DNA from 3 places in the Streptomyces sp. P9(2023) genome. Region 2 is predicted to be linked to each of the others. Evidence: riboswitches for the same ligand, from Rfam matches in the RefSeq annotation. Region 2 holds a riboswitch; each other region holds the start of a gene.
What was found. Region 2 has a riboswitch for cyclic di-AMP ahead of Q5762_RS11835 (LysM peptidoglycan-binding domain-containing protein). Riboswitches for the same ligand answer to the same signal wherever they lie in the genome.
Positions count from the first base shown of each region.

Region 1: linked by a shared signal. The riboswitch ahead of Q5762_RS35075 (M23 family metallopeptidase) and the one ahead of Q5762_RS11835 (LysM peptidoglycan-binding domain-containing protein) in region 2 are both predicted to bind cyclic di-AMP.
Region 3: linked by a shared signal. The riboswitch ahead of Q5762_RS22990 (transglycosylase family protein) and the one ahead of Q5762_RS11835 (LysM peptidoglycan-binding domain-containing protein) in region 2 are both predicted to bind cyclic di-AMP.

Region 1 is NZ_JAUPWM010000054.1:20,543-26,592, forward strand. It holds gene Q5762_RS35065 (PrsW family intramembrane metalloprotease) at 1-526, shown strand, start outside; gene Q5762_RS35070 (aldo/keto reductase) at 539-1,495, opposite strand; gene Q5762_RS35075 (M23 family metallopeptidase) at 1,601-2,707, opposite strand; cyclic di-AMP (ydaO/yuaA leader) riboswitch at 2,719-2,866, opposite strand; gene Q5762_RS35080 (PP2C family protein-serine/threonine phosphatase) at 3,103-4,305, opposite strand; partial or broken gene Q5762_RS35085 (TipAS antibiotic-recognition domain-containing protein) at 4,537-4,692, opposite strand; tRNA gene Q5762_RS35090 (tRNA-Met) at 4,776-4,849, opposite strand; gene Q5762_RS35095 (rhodanese-like domain-containing protein) at 4,911-5,390, opposite strand; gene sigJ (RNA polymerase sigma factor SigJ) at 5,617-6,050, shown strand, end outside.
Region 2 is NZ_JAUPWM010000006.1:206,317-212,366, forward strand. It holds gene Q5762_RS11825 (SpoIIE family protein phosphatase) at 1-705, shown strand, start outside; gene Q5762_RS11830 (phosphocholine-specific phospholipase C) at 899-2,923, shown strand; cyclic di-AMP (ydaO/yuaA leader) riboswitch at 3,232-3,388, shown strand; gene Q5762_RS11835 (LysM peptidoglycan-binding domain-containing protein) at 3,393-4,265, shown strand; gene Q5762_RS11840 (phosphoribosyltransferase family protein) at 4,313-5,590, opposite strand; gene Q5762_RS11845 (CapA family protein) at 5,689-6,050, opposite strand, start outside.
Region 3 is NZ_JAUPWM010000019.1:13,941-19,990, forward strand. It holds gene Q5762_RS22975 (globin domain-containing protein) at 1-675, opposite strand, end outside; gene Q5762_RS22980 (cytochrome P450) at 774-2,039, shown strand; gene Q5762_RS22985 (transglycosylase family protein) at 2,153-3,157, shown strand; cyclic di-AMP (ydaO/yuaA leader) riboswitch at 3,417-3,592, shown strand; gene Q5762_RS22990 (transglycosylase family protein) at 3,596-4,285, shown strand; gene eno (phosphopyruvate hydratase) at 4,665-5,951, shown strand.

The DNA of each region.
Region 1 (6,050 bases), on a different contig from region 2:
ACTGCTCCTCGCCATGCTCATGCACGCCCTGTGGAACGGCTCCGCGACCCTCCTCGGGCCGCTGGGCTTCATCCTGGTCTACGGCATGTTCATGGTGCCCGCCTTCGGCCTGCTGACCTGGCTCGCGATATGGAGCAGGCAGCGCGAACTGCGCACGATATCCGGCCAGCTCCCGGCGTACGCGGCGGCCGGCTGGCTCTCGCCCGCCGAGCCGCTCGCGCTCTCCTCGATGCGGGCGCGCTCCATGGCCCGCGACTTCGCCCGCCGTACGTACGGCCCGCCGGCCGCCACCGCGGTCGGCGAGTACGAGGCGTTCGCGACGACGCTCGCCTTCCTGCGCCACCGCGCCCAGCGCGGCGCGCCGGACCCCGACTTCACGGCCCGCGAGCAGGAGCTGCTGCACCACCTCTGGCAGCGCAAGCCGGTCGCCTCCCCCGCCCTCACATACGCCGCGCGGGCGACCGGCCGGGTCTGGGCGCCGCCGCAGTACCTCGACTACGGCGGCTACAACCCGTACCAGAGTTGACCCCCGTACCCCCTACGCCTCCGACGCCTCCGACGCCTTCGTCAGAAGGTCCACCTCCGACGGCGTCAGCCGCAGGTCCGCCACCGCCATCAGGGCCGGCAGCTGTTCGACCGTACGGGCCGAGGCGATCGGCGCCGTGACCGTCGGCCGGGAGGCGAGCCAGGCCAGGGCGACGGTGGCGACCTCCGCCTCGTGCGCCTCGGCCACGGTGTCGAGCGCGGCGAGGATCCGGCGGCCCCGCTCGGTCTCGGCGTGCTCGGCGGCGCCCTCGGCGCGGACGCTGTCGACGGTCTTCCCGGGGCGGTACTTGCCCGTGAGGAAGCCGGACGCCAGCGCGAAGTACGGGAGGGCGGCGAGCCCGGCCCGCTCGGTGGTGGCCAGGAGCTCGCCCTCGTACGTGTCGCGCGAGAGCAGGTTGTAGTGCGGCTGCAGGGCGACGTAGCGGGCGAGGCCCTCGGTCTCGGCGAAGTCGAGGGAGGCCTGGAGCCGCTCGGGCGAGATGTTGGAGGCGGCGACGGCCCGCACCTTGCCGTCCTTCACCAGCTGGTCGAGCGCGGTGACGATCTCCTCGACGGGGACGGCCGGGTCGTCGAAGTGCGAGTAGTACAGGTCGATGTAGTCGGTGCCGAGGCGGCGCAGCGACTCCTCGACGGCGGCCTTGATCGTGGTCGCGGCGAGCCCCTTGTACCGGGGGTGGGCGCCGACCTTCGTGGCGACGACGACCTCGGAGCGGTTGCCGCGGCCGGCGAGCCACTTGCCGATCAGCGTCTCGGACTCGCCGCCCTGATTGCCCTCGGCCCAGGCGGAGTACATGTCGGCGGTGTCGACGAAGTTGCCGCCGGCGGCGGTGTAGGCGTCGAGGACGGCGAACGTCTGTGCCTGGTCGGCGGACCAGCCGAAGACGTTGCCGCCCAGCGCGAGCGGGAAGACGTGCAGGTCCGAGCTGCCCAGCGGGCGGAGAGAGGTCATGGGACGGTCAACGACCGTCCCATGACGGGGTATTCCGGCAGCCCCGACGTCGGGGGGGTGCCGCCAGGACTGCCGGAGTCGGGAGGCGTGGGAGGCACCCTCGCGTCAGACCGAGATGCCCTTGTTCGCCAGCCAGGCCGCCGGGTCCAGGCCCGAGCCGCCCGGGGTGTGGATCTCCAGGTGCAGGTGCGGGCCGGTCACGTTGCCGGTCGCGCCCACGCGGCCGATGGTGTCGCCGGTGCCCACGGACTGGCCGGCGCTCACCGTCATCGAGGACAGGTGCGCGTACCAGACCTCCGTACCGTCCTCCAGCTCCAGGACGATCCGGTAGCCGTACGAGCCGGACCAGCCCGCCGACTTGATCGTGCCGCCGTTCACCGCCTTGACCGGCGTGCCGGTGGGCGCCGCGAAGTCGAGGCCGGTGTGCTGGCCGGAGGACCACATGGAGCCGGACTGGCCGTACGTGGAGGTGAGGGTGTACGAGGACGTGGGCAGCGAGTAGCTCGCGGCGAGCTTCGCCAGACGCTCCGCCTCGGCCTTCGCCGCCGCTTCCTCCTCGGCCTTCTTCTTCGCCGCGGCCGCTTCCTTCTCGGCCTTCTCGGCCTGGACCGCGGCCTCGGCGGCGGCCTTCTCGGCGGCCGCCTTCTCCGCCGCGGCCTTCTCGGCGGCGTCGGCGTTGGCCTGCTGCTGCTCGGCCTGCTGGAGGATGCGGGCGCGCAGCGCCTCGCCGGCGTCGGCCGTCGCGGCGGAGGCGGTGCTCTCGGTCCCCGCGGTCTTTCCGGCGCTCTCGGCCGGCAGGGCGAGGGTGGCGGTGAGCGGCTGCGGGTTGTTCGTCCCGGAGCCCGAACCGTCCGTGCCCTCAGCACCGTCGGAGAGGAACTCGCCGACGCCGGGCAGCTCGGAGGCGTCCGGCAGGTTGAGGTCGGGGAGCGATATCGAGACCGGGGGCTTGTCCTTGGCGGTCGCCATGCCGCCCGCGCCGACGGCCGCGATGACACCGACGCCGAGGACGGTGGAGGAGCGGGCGAAGCCGGAGCGCTGCTTCACGACACGGTGGCGGCCACCCGAACGGGCCTGCTGGCGCAGGGAGTCCTCGGTGGGGTTCCACTCCCCCCACGTGGTCGCGTCGTCGTCCGTCCCGGCGGCGCCACGAGCGCCGAACGCGTTGAACCTGTCTGAAAGACCTTCAGGGGCAGGGCTGTTGGACGCCACGGAGGCGTACTCCTTTCCTTCCTTCTCGCCTACCGGGTTAGCTGACGGGTTCGGAGCAGGAAGGTCTCCTACGGACGGTGTCGTACGAGTACGACGGTGTCCGATTCACCCCAAGTAGTGGTTCCCCGGTTCCCTTTCAGGATTCGGCGCGTGCGCACGGTGCCGTCTCTTACGACGGCTGGGACGACCGCGCTGCGTTATCGAACGTTAATAGACGCGAGGGCCGGATTCCAAGCTGTTCCTGTTGATCATCCGCGAGATTGAGCTGGTACAGACCGATTTGATCCTGCTTCAGTCCAGACTTTCACAGGGAACCGGGAACTGACGGTGCATCAATTGTTATCGCAGCGGTACCTCTCCACTACGGATGGTCACAGTGACTGTCACCGCGTCGGTCAGGGCACCACGGGCATCGTCCGGCGCCGGTCCGGCTGGCCCTCTGCGGGCCGGCTCACCGCGAGCAGCGCCATGTCGTCGGTGGCCCCGCCGCCCGTGTACCGGCGGACGTCGTCGACGAGCGCGTCGAGCAGCTCCTCCGGCCCCGGGAAGATCCGCCCGGCGAGCCGCTCGGCCGGTTCGTAGAAGTCCCCCGCCGCGTCCCGCGCCTCGGAGAGGCCGTCGGTGTAGAGGAGGAGCGTGGCGCCCGGCGGGTACGGGGCCTCGTCGGCCCGGTCCGGCCAGGCGGCCAGCTCGCCCATGCCCAGCGGCAGCGCGGGCTCGGTCGGCTCCAGGAGCGCCAGGCCCCCGTCCGCGTACAGCAGCAGCGGTTCGGGGTGGCCGCGATTGACGATCCGTACCCGCCCGTCGCCGCGCGGGATCTCGGCCAGGACGGCGGTGGTGAAGCCCTCGAAGGCGTCGAGGCCGGAGCGGCGCGTGCCCTCCCGGGCCAGCGCCCGTTCGAGCCGCTGCGCTACGCCCTCCAGACTCGACTCCTGCTCGGCCGCCTCCCGGAAGGCGCCGATCACGACCGCGACCGCCTCGACCGCGTCCAGCCCCTTGCCGCGCACGTCACCGACCACCAGCCGTACCCCGTAGGGGGTGTCCTGGACGGCGAACAGGTCACCGCCGATGAACGCGTCCGCCTGCGCGGCCTCGTACCGGGCCGCGACCTGGAGCCCGCCGATCCGCTCGGCGGGCGTCGGCAGCACGGCCTTCTGCGCGGTCTCCGCGATCACCCGCGCCGACGCGAGCCGTTCGCCGCTGCGGCGCACGACCCGGTTGATGAGCAGGGCGAGGGCGGAGACGGTGACGACGGTCAGGGTCCCGGTGAGGGCGGGGACGTCGGTGGCGGTGTCGTTGTAGAGGTGCAGCCCGACGCTGGCGAGGACCGCGGCGATGCAGGTGACCAGCGTCGTCAGCATCGAGAAGAAGGGCGCGGCGATGAGCGGCGCGGCCGAGAACATCGGGGAGGCCGTGTACGAGGCGGGGGTGGACAGGTCGAAGACGACTCCGCCGAGGATCACCAGCGGCGGCAGCGCCCGGATGAACCGGCGGGCCCGCTCGGCCCGCCCGCCGCGCGGCGCCCGGCCCCCGCCCGCCGGCCGGTCGAGCCCGTTCGCCTGCGGGCCGCCGCGGCCGTTCGCCGGACCGCCGCCCAGTCCGTAGACCCACCCGTTCCTCTGCCCGTTCGCCCGCCCGTTCCCCCGGCCGTTCCCGTTGCCCTTCCCCCGGCCCTGCCCCTGGCCCACCTGTGCTCTCCTGCCCGGTCCGTACACGGCACGGCGACGGACGGTACCGCGCCCTCCCCAGGGTGGCGGGAGCCGCGCCGCGCTGCGACCCCCGCTCGGCCATGTGGGGGACAAGGACCGCCGCCTCCGTGACAGGTTCCGCTACAGGTTCCGCTCCGCGTAGACCTTCATCGCGTCCCGGACGAGAAGGGCGGTGCCCTCGCCGTGCTGGTCGTAGTTGACGGTGAAGCGCGGGTCGTCGACGTACATCCGGCCGAGGCCGGTCACGTACTCCTTCGTCGGCTTCGTCGTCATCGACCGCGTAAAGGTCAAAACCACGGAGTCACACACGACGAAGGCCCGGATCCAGTGACTGGATCCGGGCCTTCGTTGCTACTGAGTAGCGGGGACAGGATTTGAACCTGCGACCTCTGGGTTATGAGCCCAGCGAGCTACCGAGCTGCTCCACCCCGCGTCGGTGAATATGACCTTACGGCATGGCGAGCAGATCCCCTAATCGCATGACCCCCGCGGCCTCAGCAGCCGCAGTCCTCGGAGTCGACCGGGGCGGTCAGCGGGTCGGCGTCCTTCTTCGCCGGGCCCTCCCACGTCTCGTACGCGAAGCCCTCGCGGACCCAGTACTCGAAGCCGCCGAGCATCTCCTTCACCTGGAAGCCCAGCTGCGCCAGGGCGAGCGCGGCGCGGGTGCCGCCGTTGCAGCCGGGGCCCCAGCAGTACGTGACCACGGGGACGGACTTGTCGAGCAGCTGCTCGGCCTGCTCGGCGATGAGCGCGGTCGGCAGGTGGAGTGCGCCGGGGACGTGGCCCTGGTCCCAGGACGCGGTGGAGCGGGAGTCGATGACCACGAAGCCGGGGTCGCCGTCGGCGGCGAGGGCGCCGGCGACGTCGGAGACGTCGGCGTGGAAGGCGAGGCTGGCGGAGAAGTAGGCCGCGGCGGCCTGCGGAGAGGCGGGCGGGGTACGAAGTACGGCGTTGACCTGCGCGGTTGTCGTCATGCATGAAAATCTACGGGCGAAGATCGTTTCGCTGAAGTGGCAAATCCCGGGGGTTCGTCGGATCGGCCGGGGAAATCCGGGCGTGCGGCGGGGGACGGCAGGGGATCTCACGCAGCGGACGTCCGGGGGGACGTTCGAGGGACTTCGGCGTCACGTTTCGCGGGCGCCGTACGTCATGCCGATGACGGCATGACGGTATCTACGTTCTACGAGGGGACGAGCACCGATGGACTCGGACGACAAGGACCTGCTGGCCGCGCGCTTCCAGGCCGACCGCACGCACCTCAAGGCGGTCGCCTACCGGATGCTCGGCTCGCTGAGCGAGGCCGAGGACGCCGTCCAGGAGGCGTGGTTCAAGCTCAGCCGGTCCGACCTGAGCGACATACGGAACATGAGCGGCTGGCTGACCACCGTCGTCGGCCGCGTCTGCCTGGACATGCTGCGCTCGCGCGCCTCGCGCCGCGAGGACCCGCTGGAGTACTACGTCCCCGATCCGCTGGTCCGCGACGCGGACCGCACGACCGACCCCGAGGAGGAGGCGCTGCTCACCGACTCGGTCGGGCTCGCGCTGCTCGTGGTCCTGGAGACGCTGGGGCCGGCCGAGCGGCTCGCCTTCGTGCTGCACGACATGTTCGCGGTGTCCTTCGACGAGATCGCCCC
Region 2 (6,050 bases):
GCCATGCTGCCCCGCCGGATCCCCCGGACGCCCGGCGGCCGGGTCGCGGTGCGGTACCGGACCGCCCGGAAGGGGGTACGGGTCGGCGGCGACTGGTACGACGCGGTGGTGCTGCCCGACGGTGGCCTGGGGCTTGCGATCGGTGATGTGCAGGGGCACGACACCGAGGCAGCGGCGCTCATGGGGCAGGTGCGGGTCGCCATGTCGGCGTACGCGGCGGAGGGCCACGGGTGCGACAGCGTGCTCGGGAAGGCCTCGGCGTTCCTCGCCGGGCTGGACGCCGACCGGTTCGCGACCTGCCAGTACCTGCGGGTCGCGCTCACCACCGGCGAGGTCCACGCGGCGAACGCGGGCCATCCGCCGCCCCTGCTGCGCCACGCCGACGGCACGGTCGAGCTCTTCCGGCTCGCGGGCGGCCCGCCGCTGGGCCTGCCGGCCGAATGGGGGCTGGCCCGCTATCCGTACATGAGCGCCCGGCTCGCGCCGGCAGAGACGCTGCTGCTCTACTCCGACGGGCTGGTCGAGAAGCCGGGCGAGGACTTCGACGTCGGGCTCGCGCGGCTCGCGGCCGCCTTCTCGGACGGCCCACCCGACCTGGAGGAGCTGGCCGACCACCTGCTCGACACGCTCACCGGCGGCCCGCACGCGGAGGACGACGCGGCGCTCCTTATGGTGCGCAGGGACGACTCCGGGCCGGTCGGCTAGCGTCGAGGCAGGCCGGGCCGGTCGTACCACCGCCGTATTGGTTCAGGTCCGAACCAATCCTTGGCCAACTGCATACTGCCCCCTCGGAAGTTCATCCAAGACTTACCTCACGGATGTATACCTTTGAGCTCGGCTCCCCCATCCTTGTCCACCGTGCGCCATTGGGGCACTCCGTGACACGAGAGGCGGGGCATTGACTCCCATCAGCCGCAGGGGATTCGTCGGGATCGGGGCAGGGCTCGCGGCGGGCGCGGCGCTGCCCACGGGTACGGCGTCGGCCGCCGCCTCGGCCGCGACCGGCACCATCACCGACGTCAAGCACGTCGTGGTCCTCATGCAGGAGAACCGCAGCTTCGACCACTACTTCGGCAAGCTGCGCGGCGTGCGCGGCTTCGGCGACCGGGCGGCGGGCAACATCCCCGGCGGCTGGGGCATGTTCAACCAGCCCAACTGGGGCGGCCGTCAGTACCCGTGGAAGCTGAGCGCCACCCCGCCGGCGGGCGGTGTCGACGGCGAGACCCTCGCCCAGTGCAACGGCGACCTGCCGCACAGCTGGACCTCGCAGCACGCGGCCTGGAACAAGGGCCGGATGGACAACTGGGTCACGGGCGTCGGCAACACCCGCACCCTGGGCCACCTCGACCGCGGCGACATACCGTTCCACTACGCCCTCGCCGACAACTACACGGTCTGCGACGCGTACTTCTGCTCGGCGCTCAGCGCCACCGGCCCCAACCGCACGTTTCTGTGGAGCGGGAAGATCGACGCGTCCAGCAAGGACGGCGGCGACGAGTCGGGGCTCACCTGGGAGACGTACGCCGAGGCGCTCCAGCGGGCCGGCGTGAGCTGGAAGGTCTACCAGAACGCCCAGGACAACTACGGCGACAACGGCCTCGCGTACTTCAAGAAGTTCACCGACGCGCGGCCGGGCGACCCGCTGCACGACCGGGGCATGGGGTCGGTGCCGAAGGTCACCGGTTCCACGCCGGACGACATCGCCGCCGCGATCCGCGCGGACGTCGTCGCCGGGACGCTGCCGCAGGTCTCCTGGGTGGTGGCGAGCGAGGCGTTCTCCGAGCACCCCTACGCACCGCCCGGCGACGGCGCGCACTTCGTCGACCTGGTCTACCGCGCGCTGGCCGCGAACCCCGAGGTCTTCGACTCGACCGTACTGTTCCTCAACTACGACGAGAACGACGGGTTCTTCGACCACGTGCCGCCGCCGGTCGCCCCGCCCGGCACCCCCGGCGAGTACCTCGACGGCGTGCCGATCGGCCTCGGGTTCCGCGTCCCCATGCTCGTCATGTCGCCCTGGACGCGCGGTGGCTGGGTCAGCTCCGAAACCTTCGACCACACCTCGGTGCTGCGCTTCATGGAGACCTGGACGGCCGCCCTCGGCAAGCCCGCGACCTGCCCGAACATCAGCGCCTGGCGGCGGAAGGTCACCGGTGACCTGACGGGCGTCTTCGACTTCGCGCGCCCGGTGTACGGCGTCCCCTCGGGTCTCCCCTCCACGGCCAAGGTCATCGGGCAGTCGACCTGCGGCCCGCTGCCCAACCCCGTGCCGCAGGACAACGCCCTGCCCGCGCAGGAGTCCGGCACGCGCCCGGCGCGAGCCCTGCCGTACCAGGTCAACGGAAACCTCGACCGGTTCGAGTTCGGCGCGGCGGGGAAGATCCTCGCCTGGTTCTCGATGACGAACCAGGGCGCGCAGGCGAAGCGGGCGGCACACTTCACGATCCACCCGCACCAGCACCGGGACACGGCGGCCTGGCAGTACACGGTCGACCCGGGCGCGACGTCCACGGACTACTTCAACATCGGACTCGGGTCCGGGTCGGGCAAGTACGACATCTCGATGATGGGCCCCAACCGCTTCCTGCGGCGCTTCATCGGCGACGCGTCCAAGGCGGGGAAGGCGATCGAGGTCGCGGCGCGGTTCGCGACGGAGCCGGGCACCGGGAAGACGGCGATCTTCTTCAAGCTGACCAACACCTCGGCCGGCCCCGTGACCTTCACGATCCGCTCGAACGCCTACCGCACGGACGGGCCGTGGACGTACACGGTGCCGGCGAACTCCTCGCGCGAGGACTTCTTCAACGCCGTGGCGTACAGCAACGGCTGGTACGACTTCACGATCATGGCCGACATCGACGGCACGTGGTCGCGCCGCTACACGGGCCACATCGAGACGGGTGCCGCGAGCATCACGGGCTGACGCGCACACATCCACCGTTCCGACCAAAAGGGACACAAAGGGTTTTTATCCCCCCTTGTGTCCCTTTTCCCAACTCGGCGGAATTTCCCCTCATGTCCGATATGAAATGGCGGGTGAGGCGAATCACGCCGGTGCCCGCGATGACCTTTCCGCGTGCTTCGTTCCCTTGCCCGGCAAGGAAGTTCGGTGCGGCGCGCGCGGCCCGGAACCACCTTCGGAATGACCCGTTCATTCGGCGTCTTGTTTCAGTCGACATTTCTCGCCTACGGTCACCTCCACCCGGACGGAACGCCGAATCCTGCCACCGTCCGAAAACACCGCTCATTCACCCGATGGCAGGAGCGGGGGACCCACCTATTCGCCGGTCCGGATTTCCGGAACGGCTCGGGGTGAAGTCGCCGACATGCGACCGGGCATCTCCAGCCCGAACCCGACAGCTCACCCCGCAGGCGCCGGAGAGGACTGCATCATGCCCGCACACGGTAAGCACCGGCGCCCCAAGCGACGTCCCCTGACCCGCGGTATCGCCCTGGCAAGCACGGGTGGGGCCGCACTGGCCCTCCCCCTCGTCGCCACGGCCACCGCGCATGCCGCGCCCAGCGCCGCCCCCGGGATCGCGCCGGTCGAGAAGACCGTTCTCAGCGCCCCGGCGAAGATCGCGGAATCAATTCCGGCCGCGCGGAATTCCGCCCCGACGACCTATACCGTCACCCGCGGCGATTCCCTTTCGGTGATCGCACAGGAGCAGAGCGTGCGGGGCGGCTGGAAGGCGCTGTACCAGGCGAATCGCAAGGCGGTGGGTGACAACCCGTCACTTATCCACCCCGGTCTGGAACTGACGCTTCGCGGCAAGGCCGCCACCGCCCCGAAGAAGCCGGCGGCGCAGCCGAAGTCCAAGGCCCGTACGACGAGTACGAAGCGCGCCGACCGCTCGGAGCAGCGGACCGCCCCCGCCAAGGCGGCCCCCGCGAAGGCTCCCGCGCAGTCCACCCAGTCCACCCAGGTGGCCGCCAAGAGCTACACCAACGACCTCGACGGCTGGATCCGCGAGTCGCTGGACGTCATGCAGAAGTACGGCATCCCCGGTTCGTACGAGGGCATCCAGCGCAACATCATGCGCGAGTCCTCCGGCAACCCGCAGGCCATCAACAACTGGGACTCCAACGCCGCCAAGGGCACCCCGTCCAAGGGCCTGCTCCAGGTGATCGAGCCGACGTTCCTCGCCTACCACGTGCCCGGTACCTCGATGGACCTGTACGACCCGGTCGCCAACATCACGGCCGCCTGCAACTACGCGGCGGACCGGTACGGCTCCATCGACAACGTCAACGGCCCGTACTGACAGCCGGCAGGCCCGTACCGACAGCCGGAAGCGGTCGGGCCTGACGGCTAGAAGTGGTCGGTGAACCAGCCGGCCGCCAGTTCGCCGACCTGTTCCAGGGTGCCGGGCTCCTCGAAGAGGTGTCCGGCACCTGGCACGACGACGAGCCGGTTCTCGCAGCTGAGCTGTCGCTGGGCCGCCTCGTTCAGCTCCTGCACGAGCGGGTCGTGGCCTCCCACGATCAGCAGCGTGGGGGCCCGGACCTGGCCGAGGCGCGGGCCCGCGAGGTCCGGCCGGCCGCCGCGGGAGACCACGGCGGCCACTGCGGACAGCGGGTCGGCCGCGGCCCACAGGGCGGCCGCGGCACCGGTGCTGGCGCCGAAGTAGCCGGTCCGCAGTGCGTCGAGGCCGGGCCGGCCGCCCAGCCAGCGGGTGGCGCGGGCCAGCCGGTCGGCGAGGAGTTCGGTGTCGAAGACGTTGGCGCGGTCGGCCGCCTCCTCCTCGGTGAGCAGGTCGAAGAGGAGCGTGCCGAGACCGGCCCGGTTCAGGCTCTCCGCCACGGCCCGGTTGCGGGGGCTGTGCCGGCTGCTGCCGCTGCCGTGGGCGAAGACCACGATCCCCGGCGCGCCCTCGGGCACCACCAGCCGGCCCGCGACCTCCACCTCCCCCACCGGCATCAGCACCTCAGGGTCCTGGTCGCCCGCGCCGGGCCCGGCGTGGTGGCGCTCCAGACAGGCGACGACCTCCTCGTCCGGCGTCTGCGAGAAGTCCTCGTAGAACTGGCCGATCGCGTAGAAGAACTCCGGCTCGTGGACGCTGATGGTCTCGTCCGCCTCCCTGCCGATCCGCTCCGGCCAGTCGCTCGGGGCGACCGGCACCGCGAGGACGATCCGCGCGGCCCCCTGGGCGCGGACGACCCGGCAGGCCGCCACGGCGGTGGCGCCCGTCGCCAGGCCGTCGTCGACGACCACGACGGTCCGGCCGTCGAGCCGGGCCGCCGGCCGGGGGCCCCGGTAGCTCCGGGCCCGCTGCCCGAGCACCGTCCGCTCACGCGCCTCCACGCCTGCCAGGTCTCCGGAAGAGACCCGGGCGTCGGCCAGGACGTGTTCGTTGAGTACGCGTACGCCGCCCTCGCCGATGGCGCCCATGGCCAGTTCCGGCTGGTAGGGCACCCCGAGTTTGCGGACGAGACAGACGTCCAGGGGAGCCCCGAGGGCGTCGGCGACCTGTTCGGCGACCGGCACGCCGCCGCGGGGAAGTCCGAGGACCACGACGTCACGGCCCTTGAGGTGCTCCAGGCGGGCGGCGAGCTGCCGTCCGGCGTCCGTGCGATCGGTGAAGTACATGTCCCGCTCGTCTCCCTGGTCCTGAGCGTGTACCCGGTCCTGGGCGTGTCCCGGGTCCCGGGTGTGCGCGCGGGCGGCTGGTGCGCCGCCGCCGTCCGTCAGACGGGGCGGGCGACGAGGGTTCCGTCCTCGTCGAGGTCGACCCGCGTGCCGTAGGGCCGGCTGGTCCGGCCGAGTACGTCGTGGAGCCAGCGCGCGTCGCGGCCGGGTGCGTACTCCAGCCGCATGCGCCGGGCCCGCAGGGGAATGATGCGTACCTCCTGGAGTCCGCCGTCGTCGGGGCGCACCGACGCGAGGTACAGCAGCCGCAGGTCGTCGCGGTACTGCTCGTAGCCGGTGATGCCCTCGTAGTCGTTGATCAGGTCGCCGCAGCCGTACAGGACGAGCTTTCCCCGGTACACCTCCAGCGGCCGGGCGTGGTGCGAGGAGTGGCCGTGCACCAGGTCCGCGCCGGCGTCGA
Region 3 (6,050 bases), on a different contig from region 2:
CGGCTCGCCCACCCGGAGCGCGTCCACCAGCGCCGTACTCATCGCCCCGCCCGGGATCCGGCTCACGTGCAGGTCCACCGTCCCGTCCGTGCGTAACGCGTTCGCCAGCGAGTACGTCCGCCACACCCGCGGCACCCGCAGCGAGCTGACGCTCACGTACTGCCCCGGCCGGTACGCGAAGGGGCTGCGCGGCTTCAGGGTCAGTACCGCCAGGTCCTCGCCGAGCCGCTCGTGCCGGACGACGACGGCGTCCCACCAGGCCGGCTCCCCGTCCGCCGCCGCCTCCTCGGCGCCCCGGAGCATGAACTCGGCGACGTACCCGTACGCCTCCGTCCACGCCTTCTCCGCCTCCACGCTCCACGCCGCCCCCGCCGCGTGCGCGAAGGCGGCGGTCAGGCTCGTGCCGACGGCGGCGTAGAGCGCCGGCGAGGCCAGGAACTTGCGGTGGTCCCGCCCCAGATGGGCCAGGTACTCCGGAAGCCCCGGATCCTCCAGCTGGGTCACCACATGGGTGAGCGCCGCGAACAGCCGGTCGCGCTGGGCCCCCAGGTCCTCGGGGAAGAGCTCTCGGACGCCCGGGTTGTGCCAGAACAGATGGGAGTAGAAGAACGCGACGGCATGCTCGGCCCGTCTCTCGACGACGGCGAACGTGCTTCTCAGCAACTGGGCATCCACGCGGGAGAATCTAGGCCACCCGCCTTCACAGGACGATCACATCTCGCGGACCGGGCCGCCCGGAGGCCGGTGGTCCACCTACCTTGTACCGTCTCAGGGTGAGCACCACCCCCGCCGAGAACCCCGCCGAACCCCCCGCCCCCGAGCTCTTCACCTGGGAGTTCGCGACCGATCCGTACCCCGCCTACGCCTGGCTCCGCGAGCACGCGCCCGTGCACCGGGCCAAGCTGCCCAGCGGGGTCGAGGCCTGGCTCGTGACGCGGTACGCGGACGCCCGGCAGGCCCTCGCCGACCAGCGGCTCTCGAAGAACCCGGCGCACCACGACGAGCCCGCGCACGCCAAGGGCAAGACCGGGATCCCGGGGGAGCGCAAGGCCGAGCTGATGACGCATCTCCTCAACATCGACCCACCCGACCACACCCGGCTGCGCCGTCTCGTCTCCAAGGCGTTCACCCCGCGCCGGGTCGCCGAGTTCGCGCCCCGGGTGCAGGAGCTGACGGATCAGCTGATCGACTCCTTCGCCGCCAAGGGCACGGCCGACCTGATCCACGAGTTCGCCTTCCCCCTGCCCATCTACGCCATCTGCGACCTGCTCGGCGTACCCCGCGAGGACCAGGACGACTTCCGGGACTGGGCCGGGATGATGATCCGGCACGGCGGTGGGCCGCGCGGCGGCGTGGCGCGGTCGGTCAAGAAGATGCGCGGCTACCTCGCCGAGCTGATCCACCGCAAGCGGCTCGACCCCGGCGACGACCTGATCTCGGGGCTCATCAAGGCCTCCGACCACGGCGAGCACCTCACCGAGAACGAGGCCGCCGCCATGGCCTTCATCCTTCTCTTCGCCGGCTTCGAGACCACTGTCAACCTGGTCGGGAACGGGGTGTACGCGCTGCTGCGGAACCCTGACCAGCGCGAGCGGCTCCAGACCTCGATCGCCGCCGGCGAGCGCGACCTCCTCGAAACCGGTGTCGAGGAGCTGCTGCGCTTCGACGGGCCGGTGGAGATGGCCACCTGGCGGTACGCCATGGAGCCGCTGACGATCGGCGGTCAGGAGATCCCGGCCGGCGACCCGGTCCTCGTCGTGCTCGCCGCCGCCGACCGCGACCCGGCCCGCTTCGAGGAGCCGGACACGCTCGACCTCTCCCGGCGCGACAACCAGCACCTCGGCTACGGCCACGGCATCCACTACTGCATCGGCGCCCCGCTCGCCCGGCTCGAAGGCCAGATCGCGCTCGCCACGCTGCTGACTCGCCTGCCGGACCTGCGACTTGCCGGGGATCCGGCCGATCTGCGGTGGCGCGGCGGGCTCATCATGCGTGGATTGCGCACACTTCCGGTGGACTTCACCCCTCTTGCGAGCTGACTCTCCGTCAAGACTGTGACTTTTACGTGATCTCCGCTGCATCGACTTGTGACTGACGTTCGAATGCCGCTACGTTCACCGTCACCTCACCAGTCACACGGAAGGCACTCCGCATGCGCTCCGGGAACGGTCGTCACCGCAGACCCCGCCAGGCCCCCGCCATCGTCGTCGCCGCAGGCGTGACGGGGTCGGCCCTCGCGCTGCCCCTCTTGGGTGCGGGCTCGGCATCCGCCGCCGACGCGGCCACCTGGGACCGGGTCGCCGAGTGCGAGTCGGGCGGCCAGTGGAGCGCCCACTACGGCAACGGGCTCTACGGCGGGCTCCAGTTCACCCAGGTCAGCTGGGAGCGGCACGGCGGCCTGGCGTACGCGCCCAGCGCGGACCTGGCCAGCCGGGCCCAGCAGATAGCGGTGGCCGAGAAGGCCCTCGCCGCGGGCGACCAGCAGTGGGCCACCTGCGCCCCGATCGCCGGGCTGACGAACGACGGCGTCAAGCCCGACGTCCACCCGGGGCCGGCTGTCACGCCCTCGGAGTCCACGGACCCGCTCCCGGAGTCCGACCGCACGGGCGGGCTCCCGACCGTCGACACCCCTCCGGAAGCCCTCGCGAAGCCCGAGAGTCCCGAGACCCCCGCCACGCCCGGGACCCCCTCGTCCACGCCGTCCGCGTCGGCCACTCCCGGCACCGGTAAGCACCGGGGTGACGCGGATCCGGAGGAGACGCTCAATAAGGACAAGTCGCTCGAAACCGGTCGCCACGCCTCGCCGTCCGACTCGCCGACCGGTGAGACGTCCGGCGCTCCGACCGACACGCCGACACCGGATGCCGCCGACAAGAACAAGGCCGCAAACCCGGACAGTGGGAACACAAAGGGCACAGAGGGCGTCGAGGGCAACAAGCCCGCCGAGGACATCTCGGATGCTATCGGTGAATACACCGTCAAGCCCGGCGACAACCTCACGGTGATCGCCCAGCGCAACGAACTCCCCGGTGGCTGGGGCGCCCTCTACGACGCCAACCGCGCGACGGTCGGCCTCGATCCGGACCTCATCCTTCCTGGCCAGAGCCTCGATCTCACGATCGGTCAGCCTGACGAGGCGGCAGCTGAGCGCGGGTAGTTCGGCCGTGAATGTCCGGTTCTGTGTAAGTGAGACATGGGTCTCTTTGCCTCAACTGGCGTGTCCCGTCCGCAAAATCTGCTTCCGTCGCCTCTCACCTGCGTAAATACCCTTCGCCCCGAGGCAAGTAGGGGCGTTTTGTCCCCCATGGACGTCTTTGAACTTCCCCCGGGTCTGTGTCTACGGTCGTCACCGCTCGCCACCGCGGGCCCCGTCGACCGAAACGCCGAATCCTGCCGTCGGCCGATGGGAACAGTCGTCGCGTCAAGCGCCGAAGGCAGGAGCGGGGGACCCAAGGTAAGTGCCGTCCCCGGCCGTTGAGACAGACGGCCGACGGAACGGCTTGGGGTTAAGCCGCGCGCTAGGTCGCGCGGCCGGGCAACTCACATGGCCCGAACCCGACAGCTCACCTCGTAGGCGTCGGTGAGGAGAAGTCCCATGCTGTTTTCCGCCAAGGGCAAACACCGTCGTCCCTCCAAGGCCACCCGCGCCGTCGCTCTCGCCGGTGTCGCCGGTGTCGCCGTCGCCGCCCCGCTGATGGGCGCCGGCACCGCCTCGGCCGCCACCGTCTCCGAGTGGGACAAGGTCGCCCAGTGCGAGTCCGGCGGCAACTGGTCCATCAACACCGGCAACGGCTACTACGGCGGCCTGCAGTTCTCGAGCTCCACCTGGGCCGCCTTCGGTGGCACCGCGTACGCCGCGAGCGCCGACCAGGCCTCCAAGTCGCAGCAGATCGCGATCGCCGAGAAGGTCCTCGCCGGTCAGGGCAAGGGTGCCTGGCCGAGCTGTGGCGTCGGCCTCTCCTCCGCCTCGCCGAACACCGGTGCCGTCGAGAGCGCCCCGCAGCAGGAGCGTCAGGCCGAGCAGCCGACGACCCGCAGCGAGCAGCGGACCGCCCCCAAGGCCGCGGCCAAGAAGACCGAGTCGAAGAAGACCGTCACCACCCCGACCGGCAAGAAGGTCAAGAAGGGTGACGGCGAGTACAAGGTCGTCGCCGGCGACACGCTGAGCAAGATCGCCGCCGCCCACGACGTCAAGGGCGGCTGGGCGAAGCTCTTCGAGCTCAACAAGGACGTCGTCGAGGACGCCGACCTGATCTACCCGGGCCAGCAGCTTCACCTGAAGTGAGCCCGGCGGCCCGTGTGAGTCCGGCGGCTCACGCGGGTCCCACGACCCTCCCGCGGTGACCACCCCGGTCCGGAGCACTCTTCCCCCGTGCGCTCCGGACCGGGGTTCCGCGTTTCCGGATCCGATATCCAAGATCCAAGATCCAAGATCCAAGATCCGTGATCCGATATCCGTGATCCGTCGCCCGACCGACCCCCGACGGTTACCGCCGAGTAGTCCTGAGGGCCTTTGGCCCCAGATGCGTGTCCTTGGGTCCTTTTTCGTCCCAGGGGTCGGGCGCCCGGCTGGCCGGAGCCTCGGAGCCGGTTAGGCTCTTGTCGCAAGGCCAAAGCGACCCTGCACCGCATGCGTCACATCTAGCGTCACATCCCAGAAGGAGATGCTCGTGCCGTCCATCGACGTCGTCGTAGCCCGGGAAATCCTGGACTCCCGAGGCAACCCCACGGTCGAGGTCGAGGTCGGCCTCGACGACGGCAGCACTGGCCGTGCTGCCGTTCCGTCCGGTGCCTCCACCGGTGCGTTCGAGGCCATTGAGCTCCGTGACGGAGACAAGAACCGCTACATGGGCAAGGGCGTCGAGAAGGCCGTCCTCGCCGTGATCGAGCAGATCGGCCCGGAGCTCGTCGGCTACGACGCCACCGAGCAGCGCCTCATCGACCAGGCCATGTTCGACCTGGACGCCACGGACAACAAGGCCTCGCTCGGCGCCAACGCCATCCTCGGCGTCTCCCTCGCCGTCGCGCACGCCGCGTCCGAGGCCTCGGACCTCCCGCTCTTCCGCTACCTCGGCGGCCCGAACGCGCACCTGCTGCCCGTTCCGATGATGAACATCCTGAACGGCGGCTCGCACGCCGACTCCAACGTGGACATCCAGGAGTTCATGATCGCGCCGATCGGCGCGGAGTCCTTCTCCGAGGCCCTGCGCTGGGGCACCGAGGTCTACCACACCCTCAAGTCCGTCCTGAAGACCAAGGGCCTGTCCACCGGCCTCGGCGACGAGGGCGGCTTCGCCCCGAACCTGGACTCCAACCGTGAGGCGCTCGACCTCATCCTGGAGGCCATCAAGCAGGCCGGTTACGCCCCGGGCAAGGACATCGCGCTCGCGCTCGACGTCGCCGCGTCCGAGTTCTACAAGGACGGCAAGTACGAGTTCGAGGGCAAGTCCCGCTCGGCCGCCGAGATGACCGAGTACTACGAGGAGCTCGTCTCCGCGTACCCGCTGGTCTCCATCGAGGACCCGCTGTTCGAGGACGACTGGTCGGGCTGGAAGGTCCTCACCGACAAGCTGGGCGCCAAGGTCCAGATCGTCGGCGACGACCTGTTCGTCACCAACCCGGAGCGTCTGGCGCGCGGCATCGAGGACGGCGCCGCCAACGCCCTGCTGGTCAAGGTCAACCAGATCGGTTCGCTGACCGAGACCCTGGACGCCGTCGAGCTGGCCCAGCGCAGCGGCTTCAAGTGCATGATGTCGCACCGCTCCGGCGAGACCGAGGACGTCACCATCGCCGACCTCGCCGTCGCCACCAACTGCGGCCAGATCAAGACCGGCGCCCCGGCCCGCTCCGAGCGCGTCGCCAAGTACAACCAGCTCCTGCGCATCGAGGAGATCCTCGACGACGCGGCCGTCTACGCCGGCCGCAGCGCCTTCCCGCGCTTCAAGGGCTGATCTGCTTCAAGGGCTGACCTGCAGGTCGCCCGGTTACCTACGTCCCCGCACCCGGTCCCGTACCGTGTGCGGGGACGTACGTACGTAAAGGGGAGGCGC